Regions from separate parts of the Desulfomicrobium escambiense DSM 10707 genome, predicted to be linked through region 4. Evidence: predicted binding sites of a transcription regulator. Region 4 holds the regulator's gene; each other region holds the start of a gene.
What was found. Region 4 encodes sigma-54, which starts transcription at its own class of promoters, with help from an activator protein. Its sites were predicted from a motif close to CTGGCACGGNNNNTGCTT; they were not measured.

Region 1 (7,511 bases), on a different contig from region 4:
CCAGGTGCACGGTGAAGACGGCGTGCAGGAGCCCTAGGCCTGCGCCGACGCAGGCGGCGAAGAGCACGCCGCCCCAGAGGGTGCCGCCGAGGTAGACCCAGGTCCAGCCGGACATGCAGCCGGCGGCCATGATGCCCTCGATGCCGAGGTTCAGGACCCCGGCCCGTTCGCAGATCAGTTCGCCCATGGTGCCGAAGATGAGCGGGGTGGCCATGCGCACGGTGGCCAGCCAGAATCCGGTTTCGAAGACGAGGGAGAGGATGTCCATGTTATTTCCAGCGGATGCGGTAGCGGGTCAGGAACATGGCCAAAAGGACCATGAGCAGGCTCACAGCCGTGGTCACGTCGGCGATGTAATTGGAAATGGTGATGGCGCGGCTCATGGAGTCGGCACCGATGTAGATGATCGCGATGAACATGGCCGAGAGGACCACGCCCAGGGGGTGCAGGGCGGCGAGCATGGCCACGACGATGCCGGAGTAGCCGAAGCCTGGGGACAGATCGAGGGTCAGGTAGCCTTTGACGCCGCAGAGTTCGCTCACGCCGGCCATGGCCGCCAGGCCGCCGCTCAGGAGCGCGGTGCGGACGATGGTGGCGCCCACCGGCATTCCGGCGAAGGTGCTGGCCTTGAGGCTTGCGCCGACGGCGCGGATCTCGAAGCCCCAGACCGTGAAGCGCATCATCCACCACACGAGGCCCGCGCAGGCCAGGGCCAGGACGAAGCCCAGGTGCAGGCTCGACTTGGGCACGAGCACGGGCAGCATGGCACTGTCGACGACGGGCGCGGCCTGGGGCCAGCCCATGGCCATGGGGTCCTTCCAGGGGCCGAAGACCAGCCAGTTGACGACCAGCAGGACCACGAAGTTGAGCAGCAGGGTGGTGACAACCTCGTCGGCCTTGAGCCGCGTCTTGAGCCAGGTCGGGATCAGCAGGAAGAGCCCTCCGGCCAGGGCGCCGGTCAGGAAGAGGAAGGGGATCATGAGCCAGGCGGGCAGGTCGATCATGCCCGTGCCGAGCCAGGTGGCCATGCAGGCCCCGACGTAGAACTGGCCTTCGCCGCCGATGTTCCAGAGCTTGGCCCGGAAGGCCACGGCCGCGGCCAGGCCGGTGAAGATGAGCGGGGTGGCGCGGGTAAGGGTTTCGGTCAGGGCGAAGGTCGAGCCCAGGGCGCCCTTGAGGAGCAGGCCCCAGGCCGAGAGGGGCGAGGCACCGGCCCAGAGGATGAGCCCGGAGCAGATCGCCATGGCGGCGACGACGGCCAGGAGCGGCGCGCCGACCTGCCAGCCGAAGGCCATGGATTCGCGGGGTTCGAGTCTCATGCGGCACCCCGCTGGTCGAAAGTCTGACCGCTCATCATCAGGCCGAGCCTGGCCCGGTCTACGGTGGCCGTGTCCTCGGGGCTGGACAGGCGGCCCTGGTACATGACCTGGATGCGGTCCGAGAGTTGGAAGAGCTCGTCCAGGTCCTCGGAGATGAGAACCACCCCGGCCCCGCGCCGGGCCGCATCGAGGAGGTGCTGGTGCACGGCGGCCGTGGCCCCGACGTCGAGGCCCCAGGTCGGCTGGTTGGCGAGGATCAGGTGCGGGCCCTGGGACAGGACGCGGGCCAGAATGAGCTTCTGCATGTTCCCGCCCGAAAGCTTGCGCACCGGCGCGTCCGCCCCGGCGCAGCGGATGTCGAAGACGTCCATGAGCTGCGCGGCGCGGGAGGCCAGGGCCTTGAAGTTGAGCATGCCGCGTTTGGAAAAGCCGGGCAGGCGGTAGATCTCCGTGGACAGGTTCTCCATGACCGTCATGTCCGCCACGAGCCCCGTGCCGGTGCGGTCGTCGGGCACGCGGCCGACGCCTGCGCGGATCATGGCCGCCGGGGTGAGGCTGCTCACGGTCTGGCCGCGCAGAACGACATGGCCGCCGGTCGGAGCGACGAGGCCGGACAGCAGGTCCGCCAGCAGGGCCTGGCCGTTGCCGGACACGCCGGCTATGCCGAGAATTTCGTGAGCGCGCACCGAAAGGGTCAGTTCGTCGAGATCAACTCCGCGATCCGGGCAGCCGGTGCGGACGCGGTCCAGCACGAGGACCTCCTCGCCGGGCGGGTGCGGGATGCGCGTGGCCTGGGGGATGTTGGCGCCGACCATGGCCTTGGCCAGGTCTTCGGCGGAGGTGGCTTTGGTCGACGTCTCCAGCACCACGCGGCCGTGGCGCAGGACCACGCAGCGGTCGCTGGCGGCCATGACCTCGCGCAGCTTGTGGGTGATGAAGATGACGGACAGTCCCTGGCTGACCAGTTCGCGCAGGGTGGCGAAGAGGTGGTCGCTCTCCTGGGGGGTGAGCACGGCCGTGGGCTCGTCCAAAATGAGGATGCGGGCGTCGCGGTACAGGACCTTGAGGATTTCCACTCGCTGCCGTTCGCCCACGGACAGGCCGCGCACCATCGCGTGCGGGTTCACGTGCAGCCGGAAGCGTTCCATGAGCGAGCCCAGTTTGGCCAGGGCGCGGGCGGAGTTGCGGCGGAAGCCCCACAGGGGTTCGGTGCCGAGCATGATGTTCTCGAGCACGGTCATGTTCCCGGCCAGGGTGAAATGCTGGTGGACCATGCCTACTCCGGCCGCGAGCGCTGCCCTGGGCGAACCCGACGGCAGGGGGCTGCCCTGCACTTCCACCGTTCCCGCGTCTGCGACGTAGTGGCCGAAGAGGATGGACATGAGCGTGGTTTTGCCCGCCCCGTTTTCGCCCAGCAGGGCCAGCATCTCGCCGGCGTCCAGGGTCAGGGAGATGTCGTCGTTGGCCGCGAGGGGGCCGAAATGCTTGGTGATGCCGCGAAGCCGCAGCACGGGTGTGTTGGACATGGTGAAAAAAAGGGGCCGGAGTGTGCCGGCCCCTTGGGATCAGAAGGTGGATTTGGGTTCGTTGTCGTTGATCTCGACGACCAGCTTGCCGGCCTTGATGGCGGCTTCGGCCTCGGCGACCTTGGCCTTGACGTCGGCCGGGATCTTGCCTTCGAACTCGTAGAAGGGGGCCAGGGACGCGCCGCCCTTGGCCATCATGGTCCACTCGCGGTAGTCCTCGGCGGCGAAGGTGCCGGCCTTGACCCGCTCGATGGCGTGGTTCAGGGCCGCTTCCATGTGCCACAGGGCCGAGGTCACGACGACGTCCTGGCCGTTTTCCTGCTTGTTCATGTCGTTGACGTTGCCGAAGGCGACGATGCCCTTTTCGCGCGCCGCATCGACCACGCCGGAGCGCTCGGCATAGAGCACGTCCACGCCGGCCTCGACCTGGGCGTAGGCGAATTCCTTGGCCTTGGGCGGATCGTACCAGGAGCCGATGAAGGACACCTTGAACTGCACGGCCGGGTTGATCGCCTTGGCGCCGGCCATGAAGGCGTTGAAGAGGCGGTTCACTTCTCCGATGGGGTAGCCGCCGACCATGCCGATTTTGTTCGTCTTGGTCATGGCCCCGGCGACCATGCCCATGAGGTAGCAGGGCTCGTGGATGTAGTTGTCGAACACGGAGAGGTTCTTGCCGTCGGGCCCGAAGGTGTCGCCCATGAGGTAGGCCACGTTCGGGTAGTCCTTGGCCACCTTGCGCACGTCGCGGGAGATGCCGAAGGCCTCGCCGACGGCGAGCTGCACGCCGGCCTCGGAGTATTCGCGCAGGACGCGGATGTAGTCGGTGTTGGAGACCTTTTCGCTCCAGACGTATTCGATCTCGCCGGCTTCCTGGGCTTTCAGGAGCGCCTTGTGCAGGGTCGCGTCCCATTTCTGCTGGATGGGCTGGGTGTAGATGCCGGCGACCTTGATCTTGGCGGCCATGGCCGTGGAGCCGAGGAGAAGGGTCACGCCGAGCATGACCAGAAGCAGGGTGCGTTTCATGGAGTCCTCTCGTTTCATGGTTGATACAATGGGCCGGGCCTGAATCAGCAGCAAGCGTGCCAGGAGATGCCGGCAGTCGCGGCGGGTGGAGTTCGCAGCCCTTCCGGAAGACGGACCGGGCTTTGCGTCATAAGGCTGATGCCCAATTGGACCAATTTTGTCCATAAAAAAAGGATATTGGCATTGCGTTGATTGGCGGTCGGAGCCCCCCCCCCGGCGGTGAAGCAGAAGCGCTTGACGAAGCGGGGCAGGGGGAAGATGGCCTGATGCTTGACTCAATTTGTGAAAAAGCTGTGCCGGGAGATGACCTAAATGAAAAATCCGGCCGTTCCAGATGATTCCGGAGTCACCCCTTGCATGGTACGGGTTCGGGCACGTAACGGATGGAAACGGCGGGGCTTTCCCGCCCATTCCGAATAGCCCAACCCGGGAGGCTCATGATCAGGATAGTCCTTTGCGCAGTCGTCGTCTTTGTTCTGCAGACCCCCGCCTTTGCCGGCGAGGGGCGCCCGGAGTTCCGCGCAATGCTCGGCCAGATGCTGCTGGTAGGTTTCCGGGGCGCGGAGCTGTCCGACGAGGACTCCATCCTGCGGGACATCCGCGAGCATAATCTGGGCGGAGTCATTCTTTTCGACCGCGACGTGCAGCTGAAGACGGTCGGCCGCAACATTCAGAGCCCTGCACAGGTCCGCGCCCTGACCGCACGGCTGCAGGCCGCGGCCCGGACCCCGCTCTTCATCGCCGTGGATCAGGAAGGCGGCAGGGTGCGCCGCCTGCGCGAGGCGGCGGGCTTCCCGTTCAGCCCGTCGGCCAAGGCCATGGGGCAGGGGACGCCGGATGAGACGCGGCAGGAGGGCGAGCGCACCGGGCGGCTGCTGGCGGATCTGGGCATCAACCTCGATTTCGCGCCCGTGGCCGACGTGGACGTGAACCCGGCCAGCCCGGCCATCGGGGCCCTGGAGCGCAGCTTTTCCGCGGACCCGGAAACCGTCGCGGCCCATGCCGGGGCTTTCAGCCGGGGCCTCCTGTCCCATGGCGTACTTCCCTGTCTCAAGCATTTCCCGGGGCACGGCAGCGCCATGGCCGACTCCCACCTTGGCCTGACGGACATTTCCCGGACCTGGAGCCCCGCGGAACTGATCCCCTACGAGCGGCTGATCCCGCTTGGGGCCAGCCCCCTCATCATGTGCGGACATCTTTTCCTGGAGCGTTTCGACGCGGACCACCCGGCCACGCTGTCGCCCGCCGTGCTGACGGGGCTCCTGCGCGAGCGGCTGGGTTTCAAGGACGTCATCGTCTCCGACGACATGCAGATGCGGGCAATCACGGCGCATTACGGGCTGGAGGAAGCCGTGCTGCGGGCTGTGGAGGCCGGGGTGGACATCCTGGTTTTCGGCAACAACCTGGACTACGACCCGGACATCGTGCCCAAGGCCGTCGACATTCTGGTCCGGGGCGTGGACAGCGGACGGCTGTCGCGTCAGCGCATCGAGGCCTCCTTCGACAGAATCAGCAAGGCCAAGGCGCTTCTTGCGACACCGCAAGGGGCGACAAACGGATTCGCGGGAGAGCGGTCATGAGTGGCGCGCATCGGACCCTGAAGGAGGTGTTGGCCAAGGCGTCGCCGCTGCGCTCGGGCGACGTCCTGGCCGGGGTGGCGGCGGCCACGGAGGAGGAGCGCGTGCTGGCCCAGATGGAGTTGGCCGGGGTTCCGCTTGAGCGGTTTCTGGAGGAGCATGTCATCCCGTACGAGGAGGACGAGGTCACCAGGCTCATCAGCGACACGCATGACAGGGACGCCTTCGCCCCGATCCGCGGCCTGACCGTGGGCGAGTTCCGCGACTGGCTGCTGACCGACGCGGTCGATGGCGAAGTCCTGACCCGCCTGGCGCCCGGCGTCACCCCGGAGATGGCCGCGGCCGTGTCCAAGCTCATGCGCCTGCAGGACCTGATCCTGGTGGCCTCCAAGTGCCGGGTCACGACCCGTTTCCGCAACACCATCGGTCTGCCCGGCACTTTCTCGGTCCGGCTGCAGCCCAACCACCCGACCGACGACCTGCGGGGCATCGCGGCCTCGACTCTGGACGGGCTCTGCTACGGCTGCGGCGACGCGGTCATCGGCGTCAACCCGGCCACGGACAGCCTGGACAACATCCGTCGCATCCTGGACATGCTGGACGGGCTTATTTCCAAATACGCCATCCCGACCCAGAGTTGCGTGCTGACCCATGTGACCACGACCATGGAGGCCGTCGAGTCCGGTGCGCCCGTGGATCTTTGCTTCCAGTCTATCGCGGGGACGCAGGCGGCCAACGCGAGCTTCGGCGTATCCCTGTCCCTGCTGCAGGAGGCTCTCGAAGCGACCCGGTCCCTGTCGCGCGGCACGGTGGGCGACAACGTCATGTATTTCGAGACCGGCCAGGGCAGCGCCCTCTCGGCCGGCGCCCACCACGGCGTGGATCAGCAGACCCTGGAGGCCAGGGCCTACGCCGTGGCCCGCAGGTTCGAGCCGCTGCTGGTCAACACTGTGGTCGGTTTCATCGGGCCCGAGTACCTGCTGAACGGCAAGCAGATCACCCGCGCTGGCCTGGAGGACCATTTCTGCGGCAAGCTCCTGGGCCTGCCCATGGGCGTGGACGTCTGCTACACCAACCACGCCGAAGCCGACCAGGACGACATGGACGCACTGCTGACGCTCCTGGGCGCGGCGGGGTGCACCTTCGTCATGGGTGTGCCCGGGGCCGACGACATCATGCTCAACTACCAGTCCACATCCTTCCACGACGCGGCCTACCTGCGAAAGCTCCTCGGCCGCAGACCCGCGCCGGAGTTCGCGGCCTGGCTGGAATCGTCGGGCGTGATGGACGGGAGCGGGCGGCTTCTGCCCATCGAAACGACGAACCGGCTGCTGGGGTTGCCCGGCGCCGTCCGGGGGGAGTCATGAGCGGCCGGAACGCGGATCCCGTGACCGTCAGCCAGGACCCGTGGGCCGAACTGCGGCGCTTCACCGCGGCCCGCATCGCCGTTGGGCGCAGCGGGTCGAGCCTGCCCCTGGCGGAAAGCCTGGCCTTCAGGTTGGATCATGCGCGGGCGCGGGATGCCGTGCACGCGCCGTTCCGCCGGGCGGAGCTGGCCGGACGCCTGCGCGCGGGCGGCCTCGCCTGCGTCGAGCTGGAGTCCCGCGTGGCCGGCCGGGAGGAATACCTGACCCGCCCGGACAAGGGGCGGCGGCTGAGCGAACGGTCGCTCACGGTGCTCAAGGACATGGCGAATGGTTTCGACATCTGTCTGGTCGTGGGCGACGGCCTCTCGGCCCGGGCCATCCACGAGAACGCCGCAGCCTTTATCCTGGCTTGCGCGTCCATGTTCGGGCAGGCCGGGCTGACGGTTTCGCCGGTCTGCCTGGTGGAGAACGCGCGGGTGGCCGTGGCCGACGAGATCGGGGAGATCCTGCGGGCCCGGCTGTCGGTCATCCTCATCGGCGAACGGCCGGGCCTGTCCTCGCCCAACTCCATGGGCGTCTACCTGACCATGAACCCGCGTGTGGGCGTCACGGACGAGGCGCGCAATTGCATCTCCAACGTGCGCGAGGGTGGACTGAGCATCACGGAGGGCGTGCGCAAGCTCGGCTATCTCGTGGAAG
Region 2 (7,511 bases), on a different contig from region 4:
CAAGCTCATATTTGGGCAGGACACTCTCACGCGGGTATTTCCTGTCTTCGACCAGCATGCGCGCCAAGGCCTGACGCAGGTCCTCGTAGGTCGTGTCCATGATTTCCCTGCCCGTGAGGTAGTCCGTGATGACACGGTTCAGGCTGACTTCATGCATGAGTACCTCCGGTGTTTCATGTCACAACATAAGCCTTACGGCTCGACACGCAAGCCATCGCGGCGGGTACGCGTTGACCCGTTGCCAAGCGTGGGGTAGTAACGCCGCAAACCTCTGGAAGGTAGTCATGCAGGACCTGTTCTTCCTCAAATGCGTCGACCACATCCACGGCGGCCTGGCCAACGGGCTGACGCGTTTTTCTGGTCCGAGCCGGGCGGCGATCGTGTATGCCATGCGCAAGGACGGTCCTGTGCACGTCTACGATCCGCACGACCTGCTGCGGGGCCACGAGCCGCGGCTGCGGGAGCTGTATCTCAAGGACGGGTTCTGGAAGCAGTGCACGAGAGCCGAGACGCGTGAGGAAGCAGTGCACTGCAGGAGCCTCGACCTGACCGGTCTGGTCTCCTACGGCGGCAACTACCGCAACATTTTCCACCAGATGTGGTTCACGGAGCAGCACCCGGACATGTGCTCGACCGGGCCCACGCAGTGCTGGCTGGAATACGCCTGCAGACTGCTGTCCCAGGACCTCGGCACGCGCAGCATCCTGGACCTGGAGACATCAAGCTACGTCCTGCAGGACTTCGCCACACACGCCGTGCGCGACCACCTCGTCGACATCCGCAACCTGAGCGTCGGTCCGGACACCGGACTTCGCATCTACCCCCTCCTCGAAGCGATCCTGAGCATCTCCAAAACCCAGGAAGAAGGGAAATGGCCCCACGGGGACCTCATCTTCGTGGAGCCAAGCCACATCGACCGGGTGCACTACCTGGCCACCTTCGGGGAATTCGAGCGGCCGGCCATGAAGGACATCAAACACATCAGAAAGCTGCTGCAGTCTGTGGAAGGGAACCGGCACAAACTGGTCAGCGACGGGCAGCAGATCGTCGGCATCGGCACCGGCCGCATGCCCGACTTTTCCGTGATGGCGGAATTCAGGGGCCGACACGGCTTCATCCGCCTGCAAGACGAGACGGTGTGCAGCTTCGCCGACGGCAGCTACCACTCCTCCACCCGCAAGGCCAACCTGGTGCAATTGGAAGAAGCGCTGCTGGAATTGAACCTCGATTCGAACAAGACGTACTCCATCATGAAGGTCGTCGGCGTGCTGGTCAGCAGCGCCCAGGAAAGAAAACACGGCTGCGCGCTGGTCCTGGACTACGGAAGCCCCCTGGCCAGCATTTCCGGGCAGCACCTGGAATCTCCCCTGGATTTGAAGCGGCACATGGACCTGGAGCTGGCCACGGCGCTGGCCAAGGTCGACGGCGCCCTGCACATCGACATGATGTACCTGAAGCTGAACGCCTTCGCCACGCTTCTCGACGGCCGGGCCGTGGCCGGGGAGAACAGGTCCCGCGGCGCGCGATTCAACTCGGCCCTCAGGTTCACGGCCGACCACGATCAGGTCATCGTGGTGGTGGTCAGCTCCGACCGCCCCATCTCCGTCATCCAGCACGGAACGGAACTCAAGGCCGCCTGCGATTGGGTGCCCAGGTATCAATGCCTCTCCGCCCCCCCCACTCTCGAAAAGTGGATCGAGGACGCCGTCTCCTGAAACCGGCGTTTCACGCGTACAGACTGCAGATCAGCAGGCGCAGGGAGCGCGCCAGAGCTTCGCATTCAACGGATGGAATCTTCTCACCGCCTTCGCGGATGTGCAGGATGTCCATGGCCTTGTCCTTCTGCGTGGCGATTTTGGCGAAAATGAGATCGATACCGAGCCGGTAGAGGGAAAGGGACACCGTGGCCAGCAATCCGGGTACGTCCGGTGCCTGGATGGAAAGGACTGTGTGGAAGTCCGAAGCGTCGTTGTCGAAGTCGACGCGCACCAGTTCCGGGTCCAGGGCGAAGACCTTCTTCAGGCGCTGCGGGACCTGCACGGGCAGCCGGTCGAGTTCGGTTTCGTCGCGAAAGAGCCGCTCGAGGGTTGAACGGCAGGCCTGCACGGTTTCGTCGGCATAAAGTGGATCAAGGGGCTCCGTGACCCAAAAAACGTCGACGACGGTCCTGTCGTCCCAGACGCAGAGCTCGGCCGCCAGGACGGACAAGCCGTGCCGGGACAAGGCGGAACAGACGCGGGCGAAAAGTCCGGGCCTGTCCGTGGAGACGAGGGTCAGGCGCAGGGATTTCGTGCTGGTCTTGTGCTCCCAGGCGAATTGGAACGGCGGGGCATCCTGGCGCCGGGCGAAACTGCGGACAAGTTCAATATGCTCGACGATGCGCCGGGGACTTGTCTGCATCAGATAGCGCGGAGGCATGAGGCCGAGATAGCGCTCGAACTCGGCAACGGAGAAGTGCCCCGGCCGCTGGGCTCGCAGGGAATCGCGAAGGCGGCTCAGCCGGTGGACGCGGTTGTCCTCGGACAGGAAACCGTATTCGAGTACGCGGCAGGTCTTGAAATACGTTTCGCGCAGCAGGTTCTCGATCCAGGGAGTCCAGGCCTTGGGTCCCGTGGCCATGGAGTCGGCCCAGGTCAGCAGGGTCAGCAGGCGCAGGCGCCGCACGTCGCCGAGTTTGGCGGCCAAGCCGTGAATGACGGACTCCTCGCCCAGGTCGCGCCGCGTTGCCGTGTGCACGAGCAGCAGATGGTGTTCGACGAGAAAGGCGCACTCTGCGGCAAATGCGGCGTCAAAGCCGAGGCGGGGCAGGATGATGCGGGTCATTTCAGCGCCCTTGCGGGCGTGGTCGTCGTCTCCCTTGGCGATGTCGTGGAGCAGGGCCGCCCAGCGCAGGCAGGGATCATCGCTCAGGTCGGCCAGATCGTCGCCGAGGAATTCGTGCCCGGCGTCGAAAGATGCGAGCTGCCTGACTGTTTCGACCAGATGCGGCCCGGCCGGCAGCTTGTGGTATGCGTCGAACTGGACGAGATTTTCGATGCCGCCGAACTCGGGCAGAAAGCTGCGCAGAAAACCGACTTCAAGCATCTGTTCCAACGCACTGGCTGCGGTCGCTCCGCACAGGATTTCCCCAAAGCGTCCGGCAATGACCCGTGGCCAGCCGGTATCGGGAGCCAGCTCGGCCAGGCGTTCCTGAATGATGCGCCGGGTCTGCCAGCCGATGGGCACGCCCGTCTGGGCACTGTGCCGAAAGAGTTCCAGGATGTTGGCCGGATCGGCCACCAGTACGGAAAAATCGAGCCCAACGTCCCCACCTGCAACAGCGCTTCCGGCGCACAGTGCTTGGGCCTTGCCCAGACAGAGGCGGCAGAGCAGGCTGATTTCGGACATGGCCCTGTGCAGGTCCGACAGGAAACGCTCGACCGCGCACCTGCCGCTGCTCGGGCCATAGCCGAGGGCGCTGGCCAATTCGGGTTGAATCTCCAGGTGCAAGGTGTCGTTCTTGCGCCGGGACAGGCGATGCAGGGCGCTCCTGACACGCGAGAGAAAAACGGCGTCCTGAGCAAGCGCACGAATTTCGGACTCCGACAGAAAGGGCGGATGCTCCCCGTTGCCGCGCCAGACAGCATCAAGCCAGTGCATGGTCTGCAGATCCCGTTGCCCTCCCCTGCCCTCTTTGAGATTCGGGGACAGGAGTTGGGAGGTGTCGCCGAAGCGCTGGTGACGCTCCTCGTGCCGCCCGGACAGCCAGTGGACCAGCGCGGGGCGAACCGGCCGAACCAGGTCGCGCAGCACTCGCCGCTGGAACCGCTCGAAATCCTCCGCAACGCCGTAAAGCAGCCGCGCGTCAAGAAGGGAACAGAGCACCTCGTAGTCCGACCCGGCCAGGGAGATGGTTTCGGACACGGTCCTGATGCCATGCCCCACGTCAAAGCCGCTGTCCCAAAGGGGAAGGAATATGGCGGAGGCCAGGGCTTCGGAATCCGCCGCGCCTGGCCCCTTTTCATGGGCTTCAGGCAGGCAGACGAGCACGTCTATGTCCGAAAAGGGATAGAGTTCCCCGCGACCATACCCCCCGACAGCGAGGAGCAAGAAGGGGCCGGCGTCGGGCGCGTTAGTCTCGCAGACCCCGTGAATCCAGGCGTCGACCTGAAGGGAAAACCACGCAGGGGAATGCGTATGGTCTGCTTCCCCTGCGCGGTAGGCATCGCGGGCCTGTCGCAATGATTCGATGGTCATGGGGTGAAGGAGCGGGAGGTCGTCCCGCCCCTGCGGCTAGAGGGCCGAAGCGCCGGACTCGCCGGTGCGGATGCGGATGGCGTTGTCGATAGTCGAGACGAAGATCTTGCCGTCGCCGATCTTGCCGGTCTTGGCCGCGGTCTGGATGACGTCGAGGGCCTGGTCGAGGATCTCGTCGTCGATGACGATCTCGATCTTGACCTTGGACACGAAGTCGACCTGATACTCGGCTCCGCGGTACACTTCCTTGTGGCCGCGCTGGCGGCCGAAGCCTTTGACCTCCGTCACGGTCATGCCCTGGATGCCCATGCCCGTCAGGGCTTCCTTGATCTCGTCAAGCTTGTACGGCCTGGTGATTATTTCCACTCGTTTCATGATTCCTCCAAAAGGTTGCCCGTTAGGCCTGATAGGCGGATTCGCTGTGCAGAGCCACGTCCAGACCGGCTTCTTCCTCTTCCTCGGTCACGCGCAGCGGCGTGATGGCGCTGACAATTTTCAGCAGAGCATAGGTCACGGTGAAAGAAAAGGCCAAGGTCGCCACCACGGACACGAACTGAATCCAGAGCTGGCCGGGGTTGCCGTAGAAAAGGCCGTCTGCGCCGGCGGCGTTGACCGCCTTGGTGGCGAAGAGGCCCGTGGCCAGTGCGCCCCAGATGCCGCCGATGCCGTGAATGCCAACCACGTCGAGACTGTCGTCGAACCCGAAGCGGGATTTGAGGCTCACGCCAAAGTAGCAGAAGATGCCCGCGCCAAGGCCGATGAGCACCGAGGGGATGACGCCGACAAAACCGGCCGCCGGGGTGATGGCCACCAAACCGGCCACGGCGCCAGAGGCCGCGCCCAGGGTCGTGGGCTTGCCGTGAAGCTTCCACTCCACGAAGAGCCAGGCCAGCATGGCCGTGGCCGCCGCCATGTGCGTGGTCACGAAGGCGCTGCCAGCCAGCTCGTTGGCGGCCAGGGCGCTGCCGGCGTTGAAGCCGAACCAGCCGAACCACAGCAGGGCCGTGCCAATCATGGTCATGGGCAGATTGTGCGGCAGGAAGGAGCGCTTGCCCCAGCCCTTGCGCTTGCCGATGACCAGGGCCGCGGCCAGGGCGGCGCTGGCGGAACTCATGTGCACGACGGCCCCGCCGGCGAAGTCCAGGGCGCCCATCTTGAACATCCAGCCCCCGCCCCAGACCCAGTGGCACAGCGGGGCGTACACGAACGTGCACCACAGGACGATGAAGATGAGGAAGGCCGAGAAGCGCATGCGCTCGGCAAAGGCGCCGGTGATGAGCGCCGGCGTGATGATGGCGAACATGCACTGGAAGATCATGAAGACCATGTGCGGCAGGTTGGTGGCGATGGACTCGTGAGGCTGCATGCCCACGCCGGACAGGGCCAGGAAGTCCAGCCCGCCGATGAGTCCGTTCAGGTCAGTGCCGAAGGACAGGGAATAGCCCCAGAACATCCAGACCAGGGAAATGACGCCGATGGCTGCGAAACTCTGCATCATGGTGCCAAGGGCGTTCTTGGAACGGGTCATGCCCGCATAGAACAGGGCCAGCCCGGGGGTCATGAACATGACCAAGGCGGCGCAGACAATTATAAAAGCGGTATCGGTCGGATTCACAAAGCACCTCCATTTTTGTCGATGCTAAGCAAGGCCGATGCCAACGAAAAAACATATTCAATTACAGCATGATGCCATTGCTCGGGCTGACCGCGGCCATACGAGAAGATACAATTTCGTGCAGCAATACACCGCAAATTTCCTTTTTTGCAAAAAAACTTCCCGGATACGGCACCAAGAAATGTAATAATACACATTTTCGTAGCCTGGCCCGAACTCAAAATTCATCAATTGCCATTTCACGCGGGCAGAACACGGAGCGACAACCGCCAACACGAAACAGGACGCCACGAAATCGTGAAATACCGAAGGGACGAGCCGGAAAGCCATAAGAAAACGAAGAAAGGACAAGCCAGAAGCGAACAATTATGTAATACAAAAATGATAATTTTATAAGTCTCTGATATTATGTAAATATTTAATCTACACGAAAAAGAAGCGTCCACAAATTACGCAAAAATAAGCCGTTAGCGACATATTAAACATTATTGTAAATTATGGCTAAATAAACAGGCGATTTCATCAAGAAAAATAACAAATACCGCAGACAAAGCCGAGTCAGTATAAAAAATAATCATAAAAACAGCAGGTTGGGAAACTGGCATCCTCCGTGCTTTGCGTGGGTATCAACACTCACCACCACGGAGGACATCATGTACGCGGCAACCAGACAAACATCGACCCTGCTCAGACCAAAAGTCTGGGCTCTGACCCTACTCCTGGCAACCATTACCCCGACCCTGGCGTTCGCCGAAGGGGAGGCCCTGTCCCAGTCCAACGCGAACCTGCTGTGGACTCTGGTGGCGGCCATCCTGGTCATGTTCATGCAGGCCGGATTCGCGCTGGTGGAGATGGGCTTCGCACGCGCCAAGAACGCCGGCAACATCCTGATGAAGAACCTGCTCGACTTCGCGGCCGGGCAGCCCGCCTTCTTCCTGCTGGGTTTTGGACTGATGTTCGGGCAGGACATCGGCGGCTTCATCGGATCGAGCGGATTCATCCTGGCCGGCAACGACCCGACCAGCGACGCGGGGATGTGGAACCTGACCTTCTGGTTTTTCCAGTCCGTGTTCGCGGCCACATCGGCAACCATCATCTCCGGCGGCATCGCCGAGCGCACGAAATTTTCAGCCTACATCATCGTCAGCGTCGTGGTCTCGGCCGTCATCTACCCCATCTCCGGGCACTGGGCCTGGGGCTCCCTGTGGGGCGCGGGGGAACTCGGCAAGGGCTGGCTTGAAACCATGGGCTTCATCGACTTCGCCGGCTCCACCGTGGTCCACTCGGTTGGCGGCTGGATGGCCCTGGCAGGAGCCATGGTCCTAGGCCCGCGCATCGGCAAGTACTCCCCCGACGGCAAGGCCAAGGCCATCCCAGGCCACAACATCCCCATGGCCGGCCTGGGCGTGTTCATCCTCTGGTTCGGCTGGTTCGGCTTCAACCCCGGCAGCACCACGGCCGTCAATGGCGCCATCGGCTACATCGCGGTCAACACCAGCCTGGCCGGCTGTATGGGCACTCTTGGCGCCATGATCTACGCCTGGATCAAGCACGGCAAGCCTGACACCTCCATGGCCTTGAACGGCGCCCTGGCCGGGCTGGTGGCCATCACCGCCGGCTGCTACGAAGTCTCCCCCGTCGGCTCGCTGGTCATCGGCTT
Region 3 (7,511 bases), on a different contig from region 4:
CGTCACCTCAGATAACAACGCCTACGAATTCATGTCCCGGCACGGTGAAGAGCTGTTCCCCGGCGTGCCTATCGTCTTCTGCGGCATCAACGACGTCGAGGCCGGCGCGGTGCCCATGCGCGACCGCATGACCGGCGTGCTGGAAGAGTTCGACGTGCCGTCCAACATCGCCACTGCGCTCAAGTTCCATCCGGGCAAGAAGCGCCTGGTGGTCATCGGCGACCAGAGCCTCACGGGCGTGGCCATCGCCAACCAGGTGCGGGCGCAGCTGCATCTGCTGCCGCCCGAGATCGAGGTGGAGTTCTTGGACGAATTCAGCCTGGACGAGCTGGTGGCCAAGGTGCGCTTCGCCGCCGCCGACAGCATTTTCTTCTTCATCCCCTTCTACAAGGACGTGGGCGAGGCCGTATACTCGGCCCAGGACCTCCTGGAGATCGTCTGGGAAAAGACCGAGGCTCCCCTCTACGGGGCCTGGGAATTCCTTCTCGGGCACGGGCTGGTGGGCGGCAAGCTCATCAGCGGCTACGCCCACGGCCAGGCCGCGGCCGAGATGGGCCTGCGCATCCTGGACGGCGAGTCGCCGGCCCGCATCCCCATCACCGTCAGTCCCGACGAGCCGCCGAAGTTCGACTACCGGGTGCTCATGCGCCTGGGGATCAACCTGAAGCTCCTGCCCGAGGGCAGCGTGCTGATCAACGAACCGTCGCCGTTCTACTCCATCAACCGGCACCAGTTCTGGACCATCATCATAAGCCTGGTCATCCTGTCCATGGTCCTGGTGCTTCTGGTCATCAACATCCTCGAGCGCAAGCAGATCGAGGTGCGCATCAAGAACCAGCTGTCCTTCCTGCGCACCCTCATGGACACGCTGCCCGTGCCCATCTGGTTTACGGACCGCAGCGGGAGCATCGCCGGTGTCAACCGGGCCTTCGAGAACTGGTTCGGAGTCGGCTGGCAGCAGGATCGCGCCTTCGCCTCGCATGGGCCGGTCCTGCCCGATTCCCGTTTCGCCCCCATGCTCGACGCGCGCATGGATTCCTTCGAGGGCCAGATCCAGCACGGCGACGGGACCTTGCGTTCGGCCGTGCTGCACAAGGCCGTCTACGCCGACGCCCAGGGCGACAACACGGGCGTCGTCGGCGTGATCTACGATATCTCCGACCGCAAGAAGGCCGAGGACGACCTGCGCGCGGCCGAGGAGAAGTACCGCACCATCTTCGAGAACTCGGCCTTGGGCATCTTCCAGACCACCCCCGACGGCTCGTGGATCGTGGCCAACCCGGCCCTGGCGCGGATGCTCGGCTATGCGGGCCCCGAGGAGCTCATGGCCGAGAACCCCAACATCGCGACCCTCTACTATCAGCAGAGCGACCGCGAGCGCGTGGTGGACCTCTACGAGCAGAACCGCGGCGGCATCGAGGCCGAAATCCTCTTCCGTCGGCGCGACGGGGCCGTCATCACGGCCAACCTCAACGCCCGGGCAGTGCGCGGCTGCGACGACGGCTTCTGCCATTTCGAAGGCTTCATCGAGGACATCACCGACCGCAAGGCCGCGGAGCTGGCCCTGGCCGCGTCCGAAGCCATGCTCCAGCTCGTCCTCGATACCATCCCCCAGCTCGTGCACTGGAAGGACAAGCGGCTGCGCATCATCGGCGCCAACCGCAACTTCCTGGCCCACGTGGGCCAGACGGAGCTGGCGTCCATCCTCGGCAAGACCTACGGCGAGGTCCTGACCGACGCCGCCGAGATCCAGCGCATCGCGGAGCTCGACCGGGAGGTCATCGAGGCCGACGAGCCGCATTTCCGCATGCGCATGGAGACCCGCAACGCCGTCGGCGAGGCCATGTGGCTGCTGGTCAACAAGGTCCCGCTGCATGGGCCGCGGGGCGAGGTGGTCGGCATCCTGAGCACGGCCGAGGACATCACCCAGACCATCAGCCTCGAAAAGCAGCTCCTGCAGTCCCAGAAGATGGAGGCCATCGGCACCCTGGCCGGAGGCATCGCCCACGATTTCAACAACATCCTGACCTCCATCATGAACTCGACCGAGCTGGCCATGGAGGACATCCCCGAGGGCAGCATCGCCTGGAAGGACCTGGAGCGCAGCCTCAAGGCGGCGGTGCGGGGCAGCGGCCTCATCAAGCAGATTCTGACCTTCAGCCGTCCGACCCAGGAGGGTTTCGTGCCCACGGACCTGCGCGAGGTGGTCAGCGAGGCCGTGGCCCTCATCCGCGTGTCCATGCCGCGCAACATCAGCGTGCTTTCCCGGGTCGATGACGACCTGCCGCTCTGCCTGGCCGACCCGACCCAGGTCCACCAGATCGTCATGAACCTGGCCACCAACGCCTTCCAGGCCCTGGGCGCGAAGGGCGGCACCATCTCCATCAGCCTCGGCGGGCTGTCCCTGGAGCGCGACGACCCCCGTTGCGGCGGCCTGGTGCCCGGCCAGTACAGCCTGTTGCGCATCGAGGACGACGGGCCGGGCATTCCCGAGGACATCCAGGACAAGATCTACGACCCGTTTTTCACCACCAAGGGCAAGGGCGAGGGGACGGGACTGGGCCTGGCCGTGGTTCACGGCATAGTGCGCAACCACGGCGGGGGGATCCGGCTCGACAGCGCTCTCGGGCGGACGCGTTTCGACATCCTGCTGCCCGGCATGAACGATTCCTGTCTCCTGCCGGGCACGTGCGACAGCGCCGTGGCCATGGGCAGCGAGCGCCTGGCCTTCATCGAGGACGACGAGGACCAGCTGCAGCTCATCCCGCGCGTGCTCGCGCAGCTCGGCTACACGGTGCACCCGTTCCACTGCGCGTCCGAGGCCATCGAGGCCGTCTGCGGCGGGCTTGGACTCGATCTGGTCATCACGGATTTCGACATGCCTGGCATGAACGGCTTCGACGTGGCCGCGGCCCTGAAGGACTGCCGCCCCGAGCTGCCGGTCATCATGGTCTCGGGCCGCAAGCACGCGGCCGAGTTCGCGCCGCAGTCGGGCAACATCAGGCTTTTCGTGAGCAAACCCTATAACAAGGACATCCTCGGGCGGGCCATCCGTGATGTTCTGGACAAGGACGCATGATGGCGAGGATTCTGATCATCGACGACGACAGGCAGGTCTGCGAGACCCTTGAAAGCCTGGTCCACAGGCTGGGCCACGAGTGTCATGCGGCCCAGACACTGAAGGATGGGCTGGCGCAGTTGGGCAACGGGGAATTCGACCTCGTCTTTCTCGACGTGCGCCTGCCCGATGGCAACGGGCTTGAGGCCCTGGGTCAGATCCGCAGCCAGGCCGCGCCGCCGGACGTCATCGTCCTGACCGGCCAGGGCGACCCCGAAGGCGCGGAGCTGGCCATCCAGGGGGGCGTCTGGGACTACCTGGTCAAGCCGTCGCCCATCAGGCAGATCAAGGAGACCCTCAATCGGGCCCTGGCCCAGCGGCAGGACAGAAAGGACCTCGCCCTGGATCTCACGGACGTGGTGGGGCAGAGCAACGCCATGCGCCAGTGCTACGAACGCCTGGCCCAGGCCAGCGGCTCGGATTCGACGGTTCTGGTCACGGGTGAGACGGGCACGGGCAAGGAACTGCTGGCCCGGACCATTCACCGCAATTCGGGCCGGGCCGACCGCGCCTTCGTGGTCGTGGACTGTGCGGCCCTGACGGAATCCCTGCTGGAGAGCATCCTTTTCGGCCACACCAAGGGCGCCTTCACGGGCGCGGCCCGGGACCGCGTGGGCTTGGTCAAGCTCGCCGACGGGGGCACCCTGTTTCTGGACGAGATCGGCGAACTGCCCCTCTCGGCCCAGAAGACCTTTCTGCGCGTCCTGCAGGAGCACCGTTTCAGGCCCGTGGGCGGGAACCAGGAGCTGCAGAGCGACTTCCGCCTCATCTCGGCCACGAACCGGGACCTGTCGGCCATGGTCGCGGCGGGGGAGTTCCGGCAGGACCTCTTCTACCGCATCAACACCATCCACCTGACCCTGCCGCCCCTGCGCGAACGGGAGGAGGACATTCTGATCCTGGCGCGGCACCACATCGACAAGCTCTGCCGGCAGCGCAACATCCCGGTCAAGGAGATGGACCCGGAGTTCATGGCCATGCTCCGTCTCTACGATTGGCCCGGAAACGTCCGCGAACTCTTCAACACCATCGAACAGGCCTTCGTGCTGTCGGGCGCGGAGAAGACGGTCTACGTGCAGCACCTGCCGCAGGCGGTGCGTATCCGGGTGGCCAAATCCATGCTGGAGAGGAGTCGGGAAGATGCGGTGGTAGAGGCAGGAGACGGAAGGGACGAAGAGAATCTCCCTTCATTGAAGGACTTCAAGACCGCGATGGAAAGGGAGTACCTGCAGAGGCTCTTGCGGGCCCATGGGAGGGATATCCCCAAGATGCTCGGCGTATCGGGACTTTCCCGGTCTCACCTGTACGCCATGCTCAAAAAGCACGACCTCGAGGCGTAGCTTGCGATCTATTCTTCGTCGACTTCCTTGCCCAGCCAGTATTCCTTCCAGGAATCGAGGATGTATTCCGTCTTGACCAGCACGCTGTCGCCGTCATTGATGCGCTGCTTCTGCATGGGGGTCAGCAGCTGCGACAGCTGCATCGTCTCGTTCTGAGAGAGGCCTCTGATCACGCCGCTTTTGGTTATGCTTTTTCCTTTCATCACAAACCTCCGTTTTGTGTCTGATAATGCATCAAATGCGATTGTGGCAAGATGCGCGCCGATTTTTTAGCAAAATAATTGCCAATCAAGGTGTATCGGCGCGTTTTGTTCGCCCTTGATTTCGTATCATCCTGATTTTCAGTATGTTATGCGCGCGGTCTTTTTTCAGGCCGCCGCGGGGCGAGTTCATGTGCATGCACCGCGTGTGCATTTTTGAAACACCGCATGTGGCGTCTTGCGACGTTTGTGCACACCTGCGCACAACTCCGGCCGGTCTGGCCGCGGAAATCCCCTTGCTGAAAAATGGTTGTTTAGTCAACCAAATTGTGCTACCCAGATCGGTCATGCGCAGTCCGGAAAATCAGACGCATTTTCGGCGATGCTCCGTCGATCGGTTCAGCGATCACGCCCGGTCTACCCCGTCAGCGGAATTCGGACGATCGGGCGGGCCGAAAAAGGGGCTGAGTACGCTGTCGGAGAATCCCGGTATGAGCATGTCCGGAAAACCGGACACGGGGGGCGTGAACGGCAAATCCGCCTTTAACCTTGCAATTACGCGCGTTAACCGGATTGAAGTTGTTTGTTTGCATTCCGCAAATATCGTGGTAGGTCTGCGATCAAACCCATGTTGTCTTTTTTTTCGGACAAACCGGAGGGAGGGGAGTGCGTGAGATGTCGATAGTCTCGTAAAAATGTTGTATTTCGGATAGTTAGTTTGTTTTTACCCGATGGCACAAAACTTGTTTCTATAGGCAGTAGCGCACGCTGTGGAAGCGCACGCCTTGAAACACCAACCTGGCTTTAGGAGAAGATACATGGCAAAAAATATGAAAACCATGGATGGGAACACCGCCGTCACCCATATCGCCTATGCGATGAGTGACACGGCCGCCATTTACCCGATCACCCCCTCTTCGACCATGGGTGAGATCGCGGACGAGTGGGCGGCCCAGGGCCGGCTGAATATTTTCGACCAGAAGGTCCTGGTTCGTCAGATGCAGTCCGAAGCTGGCGCTGCCGGCGCTGTGCACGGCTCCCTGGCCGGAGGCGCGCTGACCTCCACCTTTACCTGTTCCCAGGGCCTCTTGCTCATGATCCCCAACATGTACAAGATTTCCGGCGAACTGCTTCCGGGCGTCTTCCATGTCAGCGCGCGCGCCGTGGCCGCGCATGCCCTGTCGATCTTCGGCGACCACCAGGATGTCATGGCCTGTCGCCAGACCGGTTTCGCCATGCTGGCTTCCAGCTCCGTGCAGGAGTGCATGGACCTGGCCCTGGTCGCGCATCTGTCCTCCATCGAATCGAGCATCCCCTTCCTGCACTTCTTCGACGGCTTCCGCTCTTCCCATGAAATTCAGAAGATCGAGGTCATCGACTACGAAGACATCAAGAAGGTCGTCAATTACGAGGCCATCGCCGAATTCCGCGCCCGCGCCATGAGCCCGGCCAATCCGTCCATTCGCGGCACCGCCCAGAACCCGGACATCTACTATCAGGGCCGCGAAGCTTCCAACGTCTACTACGATCAGCTTTCCTCCATCGTGGTCGAGCAGATGAAGAAGGTCGCCTCGATCACCGGCCGTTCCTACAAGCCTTTCGACTACGTCGGCCACCCGCAGGCCGAGCGCGTCATCGTGGCCATGGGCTCTTCCTGTGAAACCATCGAGGAAGTGGTGCGCCACCTTCTGGCCAAGGGCGAGAAGGTCGGTCTGGTCAAGGTTCGCCTGTACCGTCCGTTCCTGCCCGAGTACTTCCTGCAGGTCCTGCCCGCCACGGCCTCCGTCATCACCGTGCTCGACCGCACCAAGGAGCCCGGCGCCAAGGGCGATCCGCTCTACAAGGACATTTGCACCGCCTACATGGAGCGCGGCGAAATGCCCGAGATCGTCGCCGGCCGTTACGGTCTGGGCTCCAAAGAGTTCACCCCGGCCATGGTCAAGGCCGTCTATGACAACATGCTGGTCGCCCAGCCCAAGCATCATTTCAATGTCGGCATCGACGACGATGTGACCCACACCTCCCTCGACGTGCCGGCCTTCGCCGACACCACCCCGGCCGGCACCGTGCAGTGCAAGTTCTGGGGCCTGGGCTCCGACGGCACCGTCGGCGCCAACAAGGAAGCCATCAAGATCATCGGTGACAACACCGACATGTACGCCCAGGGCTACTTCGCCTACGATTCCAAGAAGTCCGGCGGCATCACCGTGTCCCACCTGCGTTTCGGCAAGGAGCCCATCCAGTCCACGTACCTGGTCAACGCCGCCGACTACATCGCCTGCCACAAGGCCAGCTACGTGCACACCTACGACGTGCTCGACGGCATCAAGGACGGCGGCACCTTCGTGCTCAACTCCAACTGGACCGCCGAGGACATGGAGAAGGAACTGCCCGCCTCCATGCGCCGCACCATCGCCAAGAAGAACCTCAAGTTCTACAACATCGACGCGGTCAAGATCGCGGCGGAAGTGGGCCTTGGTAACCGCATCAACATGGTCATGCAGACCGCCTTCTTCAAGCTGGCCAACGTCATGCCCTTCGAAGAGGCCGTCGCGCTCCTGAAGAAGGCCATCAAGAAGGCCTACGGCAAGAAGGGCGATAAGATCGTCAACATGAACATAGCCGCCGTGGATCAGGCCTCCGCGAATCTGATCGAGATCAAGGTCCCGGCCTCCTGGGCCGACGCAGCCTGCGACTGCGGTGCCGGCAAGGACGAACCCGATTTCGTCAAGAACGTCATGCGTCCCATCCTGGCCCAGAAGGGCGACAGCCTGCCCGTGTCCGCCTTCGAGCCGGACGGACTGTTTCCCGTGGCCACCTCCCAGTTCGAGAAGCGCGGCGTGGCCATCAACG
Region 4 (7,511 bases):
CCGAGGTGGCCGACGTGCTGCAGATCCCGGCCTTCCTCTGCCGCCAGACGGACCTGCTGTTGGCCGCGGCCCGCACCGAACGCGTCGTGAACATCAAGAAGGGCCAGTTCATGGCCCCCTGGGACATGCGCGGCCCGGTCGAGAAGATCCGCTCCGAAGGGTTCACGCGCATCTGGCTGACGGAGCGCGGCTCCATGTTCGGCTACAACAACCTCGTGGTCGATTTCCGGTCCCTGGTCATCATGAAGCAGTTCGGCTGCCCGGTCATCTTCGACGCCACGCACTCGGTGCAGCTCCCGGGCGGCCAGGGCACGTCCTCGGGCGGCCAGCGCGAGTTCGTGCCGCCCCTGGCGCGAGCGGCCGTTGCCAGCGGCTGCCAGGGCCTGTTCATGGAGATTCACCCGGACCCGGACAAGGCCCTGTGCGACGGCCCCAACTCCTGGCCCCTGGCCAAGGCCCGCACCCTGCTCTCGGAGCTGGCGGCCATCTGGAGCGTCCCCAATGAATGCTGAGCGCCTGGCCCGCGACGTGCGCCTCATGATCCTGGACGTGGACGGGGTGCTGACCGACGGCGGCCTGTACTACGACGAATCCGGCTGCGTCATGAAGCGCTTCAACGTCCAGGACGGCCTCGGCATCAAGCTCGGCCCCAAGGCCGGCATCGAGTTCGCAGTCATCACGGGCCTGGAGTCCCCGGCCGTGAAGCGGCGCGTGACGGAACTGGGCATCGGCCACTATTATTACGGGCACCACCGGAAGGTGCCGGCCATGCGAGAAATTTCCGAGAAGACCGGCATCCCCTTCGAGCACATGGCCTACGTCGGCGACGACTGGGTCGACGCCGCGCCCATGTCCATGGTCGGCTTCCCCATCGCCGTGCCCAACGCCCGTCCCGAGATTCTCAAGCTCGCGGCCTGGACCACCCGGGCCATGGGCGGCCACGGGGCCGTGCGCGAGGCCCTGGACTTCGTCCTGCGCGCCCAGGGCAAGCTCGACGTCATGTGGCGGGAGTGGCTGACGGCATGAAACGAGCCTTGGCGGCCCTGCTGACCCTTCTCGTCCTGGCCGGCATCGCCGTCCTGGGTTGGCGCATGCTGTGGCCCGAGCGTCTGGACCCCGACATCGCCCGCAACGTGGACGTGGACCTGAGCCTCAAGGGCGTGAACCTGAGCCAGGGCAAGGACGGCAAAAAGCTCTGGAACCTGAGCGCTGCCGGGGCGGACTACGCCGAGGCCGGAGACGAGCTGATCCTGACGGACCCCGTCATCACCTACTGGGGCGAGGACGGCGAGGACCACGTCGAAGTCACGGCGCCCAAGGGGCAGGTCTGGCAGAAGGAGGACCGCGCCAGGATGTGGGACGGCGTCAACGCCACCCGGGGGGAATACCGCATGCGCGCCGACACCCTCGACTACACGGGCGGCAACCGCACCCTGGTTCTGTCCGGCCACATCGACATTTCAAGCGATTCCATGCAGGGCAGTTCCGACACCCTGACCTATTTCCTGGACACGGGCGACATCCTGGCCCGCGGCTACGTCCAGGTCACCCTGAACTGACGAGCGGGAACATCTATGCGTTCACTCATTCTGATTCTCCTCCTGGCATGGGCCGCCCCCCTGTGGGCGGCGGAGCAGACCGTGCCGGTCAAGATCACGTCCGACACCATGACCTACACCCAGAAAGGCGATCAGGTGCTCTTTTCCGGGTCGGTGCACGTCATCCGCCAGGACGTCGAGATGTGGTCCGACACCCTGACCGTGTTCCTCGACAAAAAGCAAGGCGGAGGCAACTCCACCCAGACCGCCATGGACCAGCAAAGCTCCATCAAGAAAATCGTCTCCCAGGGCAATGTCCGCCTGAAGGCCGACAGGGGACGCTCCGGCACCTGCGCCAAGGCCACATACGAAACGGCCACGGAAATCCTGACCCTCGAAGGCGACCCCGTGCTCATGGAAGGTGCCAACAAAATCCAGGGCGAAGTCATCAAGCTCTACATGCGGGAGAACCGCAGCGAAGTCCTGGGCGGCAAGCAGCGGGTCGAGGCCATCTTCAACACCCCGGCCGACACCAAGGAGCTCAAGCCGTGACGACCCTGTCAGGCCGCCAGCTGGCCAAACGCTACGGGGTCCGGGACGTTGTCCGCGACATCGACCTCGACGTGCGCCAGGGCGAGGTCGTCGGCGTGCTGGGCCCCAACGGCGCCGGCAAGACCACGACCTTCTACATGCTTGCCGGCATCGTCACGCCCACCCGCGGCGAGGTCACCCTCGACGGCGTGGACATCACCCGCTGGCCCCTGCACAAGCGCGCCCGCCTGGGCATGAGCTACCTGCCCCAGGAAAGCTCCATCTTCCGCAAGCTGACCGTGCGCCAGAACCTGCAGCTCATCCTGGAATACTCCGGCCGCACGGCCGAGGAGCAGAAGCGCACGGCCGACAGGCTCCTAGATGAACTGGGCATCACCCGCCTGCAGGACCAGCAGGCGGCCTACCTGTCCGGCGGCGAGCGGCGCAGGCTCGAAATCGCCCGCGCCCTGATCCGCGACCCGAAGTTCATCCTGCTGGACGAACCCTTCGCCGGCATCGACCCCCTGGCCGTGGACGACATCCAGACCATCATCGAGGGCCTCAAGGCCAAGGGCATCGGCGTGCTCATCTCCGACCACAACGTGCGCGAGACCCTGCAGATCTGCGACCGCGCCTATCTGGTGTATGACGGCCGCATCATCCTGAGCGGCAGCCCCGACGAAATCGTCGCCGACCCCGGGGCGCGCAAGGTCTATCTCGGCGAGGGTTTCAGCCTTTAGCGGCGTGCCGATTTCCCAAGGATTGCCACGACCTGCCTTCTGTGGCAAAGTCTTTGCTGGATGAATCCGCCGACGACAACACTGCATCTTACGCGTAGACGACAGAGACACTATGGGCCTTGAACTTCGACAGAACCTCAAGCTGACGCAGCAGCTGGTCATGACTCCGCAGCTGCAGCAGGCCATCAAGCTGCTTCAGCTCTCCCGATTCGAGCTCCTCGAAGCCGTTCAGCAGGAACTGCTGGAAAATCCGATGCTTGAGGAAGCGCCGCGGGAACTCTCCGAGGAGGTCGAAGCCCAGGCCCCGCCCGCCGAGCAGCGGGCCGACGTGTCCTTCGACGACGCCGAGCTCATGCGCAACGCCGACTGGGAGAACTACCTCGGCGACTTTTCGAGTACGACCAAGCAGGTGCAGTTCAAGGAGACCGAGGCCCTCGAAGAGATGATGTCTTACGAGGCCAGGCTCTCGGGCAAGCCTTCCCTGGAAGGCCACCTTCTGTGGCAGCTCTGCCTCTCCAACATAACCGAAGAGGAGGAGGCCATCGGCGAGGCCATCATCGGCAACCTGGACTCCCTGGGCTACCTGACGACCAGCGCCGAGGAGATCGCCTCCGAGACCCTCTCGCCCCTGGCCCTGGTCCAGTCCGTCCTGTACCGACTGCAGCGCTTCGACCCGGTAGGCGTGGCCGCCCGTTCCCCCAAGGAGTGCCTGCTCATCCAGTTGGAGGTCTTGGGCCAGGACGACCCCATCCTCATCTCCCTGGTCGACGAGCACCTGGAAGACATCGAGAAGCGCCGCTACAAGCCGCTCCTGCGCAAGTTCAAGATCCAGATGGAGGACCTGAAGGCCTACCTGGACATCATCCAGACCCTGGACCCCATGCCCGGCGCGAGCTACGGCAGCGACAACACCGTTTTCGTCAGCCCCGACGTCTTCGTCTACGAGTACGAAGGCGATTTCGTCATCGTCATGAACGACGACGGCCTGCCCAAGCTGCAGCTGAGCCCCTACTACATGGAAGACACGAACTTGGCGGTGAAGGGCCCGGACCGGGAGTACCTGCACGACAAGATGCGTTCGGCCATGTGGCTCATGAAGAGCTTGCACCAAAGGCAGAGAACCCTGTATAAGGTGGTCGAGAGCATCGTGCGGTTTCAGCGGGCCTTCTTCGAGCACGGCGTGACCAAGCTAAAGCCCCTGATCCTCAAGGACGTGGCCGACGACATCGAGATGCACGAGTCCACGGTCAGCCGCATCACCACGAGCAAGTACGTGGCCACACCGCACGGCATCTTTGAGCTGAAATTTTTCTTCAATTCCGCGCTGGAGATGGACGACGGCACCCAGGTGGGCTCCGAATCCGTCAAGGCCATCATCAAGAAGATGGTCAGCGAGGAAGACCCTAAGCACCCCTACAGCGACGAGAAGATCGCAGCGGTGCTCAAGGAGAAGCTGGATGTGAACATCGCCCGCCGCACGGTGGCCAAATACCGCGCCGTTCTGGGCATCGAGTCCTCATCCAAGCGCAAGCAGGTGTTTTGATATCCCACCCTTCGCCGCCCTTCGGGGAAGACGCGGGGTTGACCCTCAACTGACGAGGAGGATTCCATGAGGATTGTCTTCAACTTCAAGAACTTCGACCCTTCCGACCACCTGCGCAAGTACGCCAAGGACCGTTTCGGCAAGCTCGGCAAATTCATGGCCGGCACCCCTGACGCCGAACTGCAGGTCAATCTCGAAGTCGAGAAATTCCGCCATATCGCCGACGTCGTCCTGACCGGCAAGAACGTGCACATCTCCGCCCGCGAGGACAGCGAGGACATGTACTCCACCGTGGACATGGTGTGGGACAAGCTCGAGGCCCAGATGCGCAAGATCCGCGACAAGGACAAGAGCAAGCGCAAGGCCGGTGGCGAGACCGTGCGCATGGACGTCATCAGCTTCGACGAGGACACCACGGGCAAGCGCAGACAGAGCATCCAGCAGACCGACCACTTCGAGCCCAAACCCATGGTCGTCGAAGAGGCCGCCATGCAGCTCGGCAAGACGGAGAACGACTTCCTCGTCTTCCTGAACGCCGAGAACGAACGCGTCAATGTCATCTACCGCCGCAAGACCGGCGACTTCGGCCTCATCGACCCTGGGGTATAAGGGCATGAAGCTTGCCGAATATCTGGACAAGGACCTGATCATTCCCGACCTTTCGGCCAGGACCAAGAAGGAGGTCCTGGCCGAACTCGTTTCGTCGCTTCCGGCCAAATTTCCCGGCGTGGACGCCAATCGCGTGGCCCAGGTGCTCATGGACCGAGAACTGCTCGGCACCACGGGCATCGGCGACGGCATCGCCATCCCCCACGGGAAGCTGGACAGCCTCGGCCAGGTCATGGTCATCGTGGGCCGCAGCCGCGAGGGCGTCGATTTCGCCAGCCTGGACCACAAGCCGGCCACCATCTTCTTCACGGTCCTGGCCCCCTCCAACGTGGTGGGCCTGCACCTGAAGATCCTGGCCACAATCTCGCGCCTGCTCAAGGACACCGGCTTCCGTCAGGCTTTTTCCGACGCCGCCGACGGCGAAAGCCTGTGGCGGCTGCTGCAGTCCGTCTGAAAACCGCGCAGGGCACGCCCACATGGAAAAACGCAGCGAACTCAAAAACGTCGTCATCGTCTCGGGCATGTCGGGCTCCGGCAAGAGCACGGCCCTGCGCGTCTTCGAGGACATGGGCTTCTTCTGCGTGGACGGTCTGCCTGCCCGCATGGCCCCGGCCCTGATCGAGCTGTTCTTCTCGTCCCCGTCCAAGGACTACCCGGGCCTGGCCATGGGCATGGACCTGCGCCAGCCCGACTTCGCCGGGCAGTGGCGTGAAGTGCTGCAGGACATGGAGAAGCTGTCGGTGCGCCCGACCATCCTCTTCACGGACTCCTCGGACCAGGTTCTGCTGCGCCGCTACGCCACCACGCGCCGGCCCCACCCCCTGGCCACGGGCAATCTGGGCCTGGAAGCCGCCCTGGACCGGGAACGGGAGATTCTGGAGCCCATCCGCAACCAAGCCGACCTGGTCGTCGACACGTCCCACTACTCGGTCCACGACCTGCGCCGCGTCATCCAGGACAAGTGGGCGAGCATCGCCAGCCAGAGCCAGGGCATGCGCGTGCACCTCATCTCCTTCGGCTTCAAGTACGGGGCCCCGGCCGAGGCCGACACGGTCATGGACCTGCGTTTCCTGCCAAACCCCTATTTCGTCGAGGACCTGCGCCCCCTGTCCGGACAGGATGAAGCCATCGCCCGCTACGTCCTGGACGGCGAACCCGGCCGGGAGTACCTGAAGAGGCTCCTGGAATTTCTCGACTTCACCGTGCCCCTCTACGCCAGGGAAGGGCGCTACCGCCTGACCATGGCCTTCGGCTGCACCGGCGGCAGGCACCGCTCCGTGGCCGTGACCGAAGCCGTGCTTGCCCACCTGAGGGCGTGCGGGTACACCGTCTCGGTGGAGCATCGACATTTCAGTCTCGGATAACGCTTTCTGGAGGAAGAATGGTTGGAGTGATTCTGGTGACCCATGGCCAGTTCGGCCAGCATCTGCTGGAGGCTGCCCAGACCATCCTGGGGCCGCAGGAACAATGCGCCCACCTGGCGGTGGAAGGCGCGGTGGACATGGCCACCCTGCTGACGGACCTGAAAAGCGCCGTCAAACGGATGGAGACGGGCGAAGGCGTGATCATCCTGACCGACATGTTCGGCGGCACGCCGTCCAACATCAGCCTGTCCCTGCTCCAGCCCGGCAAGGTCGACGTCCTGACCGGCGTCAACCTGCCCATGCTGCTGCGCATCCTCGGCATGCGCGACCAGGAGCTGACCCAGTTGGCCCAGAATGCCAAAAACGCAGGCATCCAGGGCATCGTGCTCGCGGGCGAGGTGCTGACCCGCAAGATCGGCGAGGCCTAGGCGTGCTCTGGTTCCGCATCGACAACCGACTGGTCCACGGTCAGGTCATCGAGGCCTGGCTGCCGCACATCCGGGCCAAGACCCTGGTGGTGGCCAACGACGACCTGGCCTCCGACGCACTCAGGCAGGAAATCATGAGCCTGGCCGTCCCGAGCGACGTGTCCTTCGTCTGCTGCACCGTGGCCGAAACGCCCGACGTGCTGCGACGCCTCTTCAAGGGGAACGCCTCACCGCACGTCATGGTGCTGTTTTCGACCTGCGCCGACGCAAGGTCCGCGCACATGGCAGGGCTGTCCTTCTCCCAGGTCAACATCGGCAATCTGCACTACGGGCCGGGCAAGGAGCAGGTCTGCGAGCATATCGCCCTAGGGCCCGACGACCGCAGCTGCCTCAAGTATTTCGCGGACCACGACGTGGAAATCGACTTTCGCTGCGTGCCCACGGCCACGCCAAAGGTCAACCTATGAACCACCCGGAACCGTCATGATCACCCTGCACGACTTCACCATTCTGGCCGGAGGCGGTTTTTTTTTGCCCTGCTCTGGCTGACCCGCTTTGCCCTTGACCTGGGCTTCGTCCACCGCCCCCTCTTCGGCGCCATGCTCTGGGCGCTCCTGACCTTCAGGCTGCAGCCGGCCCTGAGCGCCGGAATCTTCTTCGAACTCCTGTGGCTCGACCTCTTCCCGGCCGGCACCTTCATCCCGCCCCACGGACTGCTGGCCCTGACCGCCACCCTGGGCGCGCTGGCCTGCGTGCCC

Region 1: G394_RS0112125 (BMP family protein) is a predicted target of sigma-54. The motif match lies at 3,914-3,931, and genes of this name have one in related genera.
Region 2: G394_RS0102280 (ammonium transporter) is a predicted target of sigma-54. The motif match lies at 5,878-5,895, and genes of this name have one in related genera.
Region 3: nifJ (pyruvate:ferredoxin (flavodoxin) oxidoreductase) is a predicted target of sigma-54. The motif match lies at 5,390-5,407, and genes of this name have one in related genera.

What each region holds. Positions count from the first base shown of each region.
Region 1 covers NZ_AUAR01000014.1:80,773-88,283, reverse strand. Annotated here, with positions in the region: gene G394_RS0112140 (ABC transporter permease) at 1-268, opposite strand, end outside; gene G394_RS0112135 (ABC transporter permease) at 270-1,319, opposite strand; gene G394_RS0112130 (ABC transporter ATP-binding protein) at 1,316-2,845, opposite strand; gene G394_RS0112125 (BMP family protein) at 2,885-3,868, opposite strand; gene G394_RS19060 (glycoside hydrolase family 3 protein) at 4,306-5,448, shown strand; gene G394_RS0112115 (ethanolamine ammonia-lyase subunit EutB) at 5,445-6,812, shown strand; gene eutC (ethanolamine ammonia-lyase subunit EutC) at 6,809-7,511, shown strand, end outside.
Region 2 covers NZ_AUAR01000002.1:93,929-101,439, forward strand. Annotated here, with positions in the region: gene G394_RS0102260 (type I restriction enzyme HsdR N-terminal domain-containing protein) at 1-157, opposite strand, end outside; gene G394_RS0102265 (DNA integrity scanning protein DisA nucleotide-binding domain protein) at 285-1,715, shown strand; gene G394_RS0102270 ([protein-PII] uridylyltransferase family protein) at 1,726-4,029, opposite strand; gene G394_RS0102275 (P-II family nitrogen regulator) at 4,273-4,611, opposite strand; gene G394_RS0102280 (ammonium transporter) at 4,634-5,851, opposite strand; gene G394_RS0102285 (ammonium transporter) at 6,505-7,511, shown strand, end outside.
Region 3 covers NZ_AUAR01000001.1:215,907-223,417, forward strand. Annotated here, with positions in the region: gene G394_RS17435 (hybrid sensor histidine kinase/response regulator) at 1-3,079, shown strand, start outside; gene G394_RS0100990 (sigma-54-dependent transcriptional regulator) at 3,079-4,458, shown strand; gene G394_RS0100995 (hypothetical protein) at 4,467-4,661, opposite strand; gene nifJ (pyruvate:ferredoxin (flavodoxin) oxidoreductase) at 5,477-7,511, shown strand, end outside.
Region 4 covers NZ_AUAR01000027.1:13,401-20,911, reverse strand. Annotated here, with positions in the region: gene kdsA (3-deoxy-8-phosphooctulonate synthase) at 1-512, shown strand, start outside; gene G394_RS0115415 (KdsC family phosphatase) at 502-1,026, shown strand; gene lptC (LPS export ABC transporter periplasmic protein LptC) at 1,023-1,559, shown strand; gene G394_RS0115405 (LptA/OstA family protein) at 1,575-2,090, shown strand; gene lptB (LPS export ABC transporter ATP-binding protein) at 2,087-2,809, shown strand; gene rpoN (RNA polymerase factor sigma-54) at 2,922-4,352, shown strand; gene hpf (ribosome hibernation-promoting factor, HPF/YfiA family) at 4,419-4,961, shown strand; gene G394_RS0115385 (PTS sugar transporter subunit IIA) at 4,966-5,415, shown strand; gene rapZ (RNase adapter RapZ) at 5,438-6,325, shown strand; gene G394_RS0115375 (PTS sugar transporter subunit IIA) at 6,343-6,753, shown strand; gene G394_RS0115370 (PTS sugar transporter subunit IIB) at 6,756-7,220, shown strand; gene G394_RS0115365 (hypothetical protein) at 7,353-7,511, shown strand, end outside.